DNA from 2 places in the Paenibacillus sp. PastF-3 genome. Region 2 is predicted to be linked to the other one. Evidence: a T-box and tRNA genes for the amino acid it is inferred to sense, from the RefSeq annotation. Region 2 holds a T-box; the other holds one or more tRNA genes.
What was found. The T-box of region 2 lies ahead of M2444_RS24830 (arginine--tRNA ligase). A T-box ahead of a tRNA ligase gene usually reads a tRNA of that ligase, here a tRNA-Arg.
Positions count from the first base shown of each region.

Region 1: it has a tRNA-Arg gene. The T-box ahead of M2444_RS24830 (arginine--tRNA ligase) is inferred to sense a tRNA for this amino acid. The anticodon was not compared.

Region 1 is NZ_JARXWM010000025.1:19-3,424, reverse strand. It holds gene fabV (enoyl-ACP reductase FabV) at 1-357, shown strand, start outside; gene M2444_RS30335 (aldo/keto reductase) at 577-1,497, shown strand; tRNA gene M2444_RS30330 (tRNA-Lys) at 1,617-1,689, opposite strand; tRNA gene M2444_RS30325 (tRNA-Leu) at 1,770-1,848, opposite strand; tRNA gene M2444_RS30320 (tRNA-Arg) at 1,868-1,944, opposite strand; tRNA gene M2444_RS30315 (tRNA-Gly) at 1,955-2,029, opposite strand; tRNA gene M2444_RS30310 (tRNA-Lys) at 2,066-2,138, opposite strand; tRNA gene M2444_RS30305 (tRNA-Asp) at 2,154-2,231, opposite strand; tRNA gene M2444_RS30300 (tRNA-Met) at 2,258-2,334, opposite strand; tRNA gene M2444_RS30295 (tRNA-Val) at 2,379-2,454, opposite strand; tRNA gene M2444_RS30290 (tRNA-Glu) at 2,543-2,617, opposite strand; gene M2444_RS30285 (AAA family ATPase) at 2,711-3,238, opposite strand.
Region 2 is NZ_JARXWM010000015.1:50,001-53,406, reverse strand. It holds gene M2444_RS24840 (beta strand repeat-containing protein) at 1-651, opposite strand, end outside; gene M2444_RS24835 (hypothetical protein) at 666-1,025, opposite strand; T-box leader at 1,305-1,521, shown strand; gene M2444_RS24830 (arginine--tRNA ligase) at 1,562-3,406, shown strand, end outside.

The DNA.
Region 1 (3,406 bases), on a different contig from region 2:
GCGATTCCTGTAGTGCCCCTTTATATCTCAGCCCTTTACGAAGTGATGAAGGAAAAAGGCCTGCACGAGAACTGTATTGAACAAATGTATCGCTTGTTCTCTGAGCACCTATACGGCGAAGGCAAGGCTACTGCTGACGGAAGCTGCTTGATCCGCATTGACGACTGGGAAATGCGTGAGGACGTTCAGACAGAGGTTATGAAACGTTGGGACGAGCTGACAACTGATAATGCAGGTGAGCTAGCAGATCTTGAAGGCTACCGCCAAGATTTCTTCAATCTGTTTGGCTTTAGAACAGATGGCGTAGACTACGAAGCAGATATTGATCCTAATGTCGACATTCCGAATATGTACTAGAATGATTCTGAGCACATCCATATAATAATTATGGATGTATAAAAAAAGAGGTTGTCTGCAAAAGTAGTGAATTCTACTGAGTTGGCAGCCTCTTTTTTTTGCACTTTGCTTGCAGCCTACCTATACGTCGTAGGGCATATTGGCTTAGCCTCCCACTTTGTGATATGGTTTGATAGAATACTGCAAGTTCTAACTTACATTCTAAGGAGTGAATCCCTCATGGTTAAAAAAATTAGTGTAGCGAATGGTGCACTTGACGTGCCCCAAATTTCGCTTGGCTGTATGCGGATTGCGGACTTGTCTGCAAAAGAGGCTGATACACATGTACATAGTGCGTTGGAGCTCGGAATAGACTTCTTTGATCATGCCGACATCTACGCAGGTGGTAAGGCCGAAGAAGTATTCGCAGGTGTACTAGAGAACAATCCTGGTATGCGTGATAAAATGATGATCCAAACCAAATGTGGAATCCGCGACGGTTTTTTTGATTTCTCCAAAGAGCATATCCTACAATCCGTTGAAGGCAGTCTTAAGCGCTTAAAGACCGATTATATCGATGTGCTTCTGCTTCACCGTCCTGACACGCTGTTCGAGCCGGAAGAAGTGGCTGAGGCTTTTGACATTCTGGAGAGCAAGGGTTTGGTCAAGCATTTTGGTGTCAGCAACCAAAACCCACTGCAAATCGAACTGCTCAAGAAAAATGTAAAGCAACCGTTGCTATTCAACCAGCTCCAATTAAGCATTATGTTCACGGGTATGATTGATACCGGTTTTAATGTGAATATGACCAACTCCGGTTCGGTTGTCCATGATGGCGGGATCTTGGAGTACAGCCGTCTACACGACATGACCATTCAGCCATGGTCGCCTTTCCAATATGGCTTTTTTGAAGGTGTATTCCTGGACAACGACAAGTTCCCTGAATTGAACGAGGTCATTAACCGTTTGGCAGCTGAAAAAGAGGTTACCAATACTGCTATTGCCATTGCCTGGATTCTCAGACATCCGGCAAATATGCAGCCTGTTGTAGGTACAACCAATACGCAGCGATTGCGGGATATTGCCAAAGCATCCGATATTACACTCACCAGACCCGAATGGTATGAAATTTACCGCGCTGCGGGTAATATCCTTCCATAAATATTAAAAGCCACGAAGTACGCTAATATCGCACTTCGTGGCTTTTTTTGTGACTATGATTGAAACCGTATAACTATTATAAAAAAAAGAAACGGCATCTCTGCCGTTTCTTTAAAGGATGGACTCTCAGGGGCTCGAACCCTGGACAAATAGATTAAGAGTCTACTGCTCTACCAACTGAGCTAAGAGTCCACAATATAATGATTTACCTTACTAAACTTGAAAAGCAAAAGCTCTTAGCTTAACGCATAAGAGCTTCGCTTGCTAATTGATACCGGCGAGAGGACTCGAACCTCCACGGTTTCCCTCTCGATTTTGAGTCGAGCGCGTCTGCCATTCCGCCACGCCGGCAAAGTATGAAGTTAAAATATGGCGCGCCCTGAGAGATTCGAACTCCCGGCCTTTTGATTCGTAGTCAAACGCTCTATCCAGCTGAGCTAAGGGCGCAAAATTTATATGGAGCGGACGACGGGAATCGAACCCGCGACCCTCGCCTTGGCAAGGCGATGCTCTACCGCTGAGCCACGTCCGCACACAGTATGTATTAGTGTCCGACTCACTTAAGAAGTGAGCCATGAAGGACTCGAACCTTCGACACCCTGATTAAAAGTCAGGTGCTCTACCAACTGAGCTAATGGCTCATGAAGCAAGAAAAATGGCGGAACCGACGAGATTCGAACTCGCGATCTCCTGCGTGACAGGCAGGCATGTTAGGCCAACTACACCACGGTTCCAAAAGATATAATTGCTTGATGAAAATTGGTTGCGGGGGCAGGATTTGAACCTGCGGCCTTCGGGTTATGAGCCCGACGAGCTACCGGGCTGCTCCACCCCGCGTCATTAAAAAATATTTAGCTATCCATTACAATAAGAAAGCTTCATGGTGGAGGCTGAGGGGATCGAACCCCCGACCCTCTGCTTGTAAGGCAGATGCTCTCCCAGCTGAGCTAAGCCTCCATGTAAAGAAGCAACTCAATTATCATAACACAATCTAAACTGTAATGCAACCTTTTATTTCAGAAGAAAAATTAGGTTTTAAAGGAATTGGTGACCCGTATGGGATTCGAACCCATGTTACCTCCGTGAAAGGGAGGTGTCTTAACCCCTTGACCAACGGGCCTTATTGAAAACAAAATGTTTTGACAACAAAAAAGATTATATCATGTATTTCGAAGTATAGCAATACCTAAATTAATATATTTTCACTTTTCTCCTATAATAGCGTTAAAGTGATATCAAGCTTACTGGCTATCAACTCAACGACTTCTAAAGTAGTCAGGTTATTTGTGTCTAATTGATCTTTGAATACATCCTTATTAAGCCCTGTGAGGCATCTGTCGATCTGTTGAACGGCCCATGAGTCATTTCCTTCACCTCTACCACCCAATCTCTTGAGCAGCGTCTCTCGTGAGGCACACAAAGTAAAATGGTGAACCTCTAATCCCTCATTTATTAGATTACCAGCAATGTCCATCCAATATTCTGGGTTGACTATGGTCATAGGTACGATAACCGTTCCCCTATATTCGCTAGCTATGTATTTTAACATGGAATGGTTAATTTCACGCCAAAGATAATAGTCTTGAAAGTCACTTTTTGTCATCACATCAGGAATGTTTTCCCTTATGTAATACCCTACATTCTCTGGATCGTATACAAAAGAATTAGGAATTCTGCGATGTAATTCATATGCAGTTTCTGTCTTTCCCGCACCAAAAGCTCCATTGATCCATATTATCATGATCTTTATCCCCCATGAATAATCTATTAGTGACTCTATTAAAGCACATTATCATAAAAACCCTTACAAGCAAATACTCTGTACAAGGCATAACAAAAAGACCACTGTCGATGACTCAACAGTGGTCTTGCGTGCTTGGCAACGTCCTACTCTCCCAGGACCCTTCGG
Region 2 (3,406 bases):
CGCTCCATCGGCTCCGGTCGCACCAGTCACTCCATCAGCCCCGGTTGCACCAGTTGCTCCGTCGGCTCCCGTTGCACCAGTTGCTCCGTCGGCTCCCGTTGCTCCTGTTACTCCATCGGCTCCGGTCGCACCAGTCACTCCATCAGCCCCGGTCGCTCCATCGGCTCCGGTCGCACCAGTCGCTCCATCGGCTCCCGTTGCACCAGTCGCTCCATCAGCCCCCGTCGCACCAGTCGCTCCGTCTGCTCCCGTCGCTCCAGTCACTCCTGTATCACCTGTAGCCCCAGTTGCCCCTACGGTTGCTCCGAGTAATTCTGAATGAACAAGTCGGTGAGCAGTAACGATTTGCCCTGAGCTATTTTTCCCCCATACTGAAACTTGAATAGGATCATCTACCAGGCTTAAAGTCGTAAATATAAATTCAAATGCATCAAAATCAGCATAATAATCATTGGTTATGACTTGCTCAGGCATTACGTTAATAAGCTGACTAACATACAAAGTTCTTGTCCCATCCATATAATATCCTTGGACGAGAACCGTAGAAGAAGTAACATCGCTTCGGTTATCGATTTTGATCGTAACATGTTGAGTAGGTCGTATCCCACCCACCATGGTATTATCTATCGGCCCGGTAGATAAATAGCTCAATTCTCAACACTCCTTTAGATTATTTCTGCGTGCTTCTCCCATGCTACTACACGATGAGGATCTACCAATTGTCCTGAAGCCTGTTTTCCCCAGACCGAGATCCCTACCTGTGCTTCAACTTCTTCTAGTGTTGCAAACACGAATTCAAATGCATCTAAATCCGCAAAATAGTTCCTAGTTAGTACTTGGTTAGGTGTGAGATTTACCGTTTCATTCACATACATTGTTCTTGATCCATTTAGAAAAAAGCCTTGAATGACGAGATTATAAGGATTAAGAGAATCCCGATTAACCACTTTTACTGTTACGATTTGTGTTTGTCTGATCCCCAGAATTGGACTATTATCTATAGGTCCGGTTGAAAATAATGCCATCTTTATTCACTCCTCTCTTTCACTCAATTTGAAAAAATACAAACTATAAAACTAGTAATATGATCCATAATTAATAGCTCTATATAGTAATATTCTGTATTTAAAGTTAATGCGTGGACATTTATGCAAAGGAATTTCCACTCAATAATGAGAGCCCCTTCTGTTTTGTGAGTTTGTAATTACTTATCGGACAATCTAAAACTCAAGCGTTTCCAGATTGATACCGAGTTTCGCCCTATTGCTTTTTTCAAAATATTCGTTATACTAATTAAAATTATTCAAGCATCGATGAGCGGGAGAGTAGTTAAGGTGTTCTAGTCCTCAGCGAGCCGGGTAAGTGTAAGCCGGTACAGATCACTTAATGAAGCGCACCCGTGAGATGGACTTCTGAACCCAAGTAGGAAGTCCCGGCTGAAGACCGTTATCCTGTAAGGTGGCTAAACGTCTGTTTAGCAACGAGAGTGGTACCGCGAGCGCTAAAGCCCTCGTCTCTTTTGAGACGAGGGCTTTTTTGTATTTTCAAAGGAGGGTATAAAATGTTAAGTCAAATCATCAAAAACAGCATTGAACAAAGTGTAAAAAAAGTATTCCACACCTTAGAAATTCCTTACCCAAACGATGTTCCTATTCTGATCGAGCAGCCCGCTAATCTAGAGCATGGTGATTATTCCTGCAATATTGCTATGCAGCTAGCCAAAATCCTGCGCAAACCACCTCTCGTCATAGCAGAGTTAGTAAAAGCAGAGCTTAAATTACAAGAGAGCTACACAGGCTTTTTACAAAAGGTCGAAGTAGCTGCTCCTGGATTTATTAATTTGTACATGGATTGGCGGATATGGGCTAAACATTCCTTTGAACTGCCCAACAGCACAGGGGAAAAGGTCATCATCGAGCACACCTCAATCAATCCAAACAAAGCTGCTCATGTGGGTCACCTGAGAAATGCGTGCATCGGCGATGCGCTGGTCAGACTAATGAAAAGAACCGGTCATAACGTAGAGGTCCATAACTACGTCGATGATCTGGGCAACCAGTTAGCGGATACAGTCGTTGGTTTATTGAATGTACCGTTGGAAGGAGATCATCAGCGTTTTGGTGATTATTGCTGGGATCTTTATGCCAAAGTGAATAAAGAATATGCACAGAATCCAGAGATGACACATAAGCGCACAGAAATGCTGCATGCCCTGGAACAGGGTAACGGCAATAAGGCGTGGCTGGGTAACCTTGTCGCTGAACGTATGGTGAGAGAACATGTAGAGGAAATGAAGCGTTTCGGTATTCACTATGACCTGCTGGTATGGGAAAGTAATATTTTAAAAGAGGGATTCTGGGCAGCCGCATCTGAGCAATTGAAGCAAACCATGGTTTTTGTACAGGAGACTGAAGGTAAGCTGGCAGGCTGCTGGGTGTTAAAGCAAGGGACAGCGATTAGCAATGGAGCGGATTCGGAGGATCATCATATGGATAAGGTACTTGTACGTTCGAATGGTATTCTGACTTACACTGCCAAAGACATTGCCTATCACCTCTGGAAATTTGGTCTATTAACCAAGGATTTCACCTACAGTGAATTCTCGTCCGGCTTATGGACTACAGGATTAACTGGAACCCAGGAGCCCTATGGACAGGCGGATCGTGTTATTAACGTGATCGATTATAGACAGGAATATCCGCAGCAAATGGTTAAGCAGGCTTTGGGCGCATTAGGTTATAACGATCAAGCCGCGAAACTCCATCATGTGAGTTATGGTGTGGTGTCCCTTAGTCCGGCTTCCGCAGCCGAGCTGGGAATAAATATTTCGGAAGGAAAATCTTCTTATGCCATGTCAGGGCGCCAAGGAATTGGTGTTAAGGTGATCGATTTAGTGAAGCTTATGGAACAGAATATCGAACATTCACGCTCCGATAAAGAGGGGCTTCCCAGCCATATCATTGCAGCTGCTGCCATTCGCTATTATCTGCTGCGGTTTAATCTGGGAACAGAAATTGTGTTTGACTTCAAACAGGCTACCGAAATATCCGGCAACACAGGAGTTTATCTGATGTACACCTATGCCCGTGCTAGTAGTGTTTTGGGCAAATCCACCCTCCCAATCCACACAGATGCCTCACAGATTCAATTCCCACTCGAAATGGAAAAAGCAGAGCTTGCTCTGCTGAGACAGCTTAGCCTCTGGGAGGAGACCTTGTATTCTGCAAGCGTAGAATTGACGCCGAATATACTCTGCTCTTACGCACATACTTTAGCCACTCTCTTCAATAATTTTTATTCTACTTGTCCGATTTTAAAAGGGGAGGCGGCGACCATTGCCTTTCGCCTCTGGCTTACTTCGAGATTTAAGGACACTTTAGGTGATGTGCTAGAAGTACTTGGATTA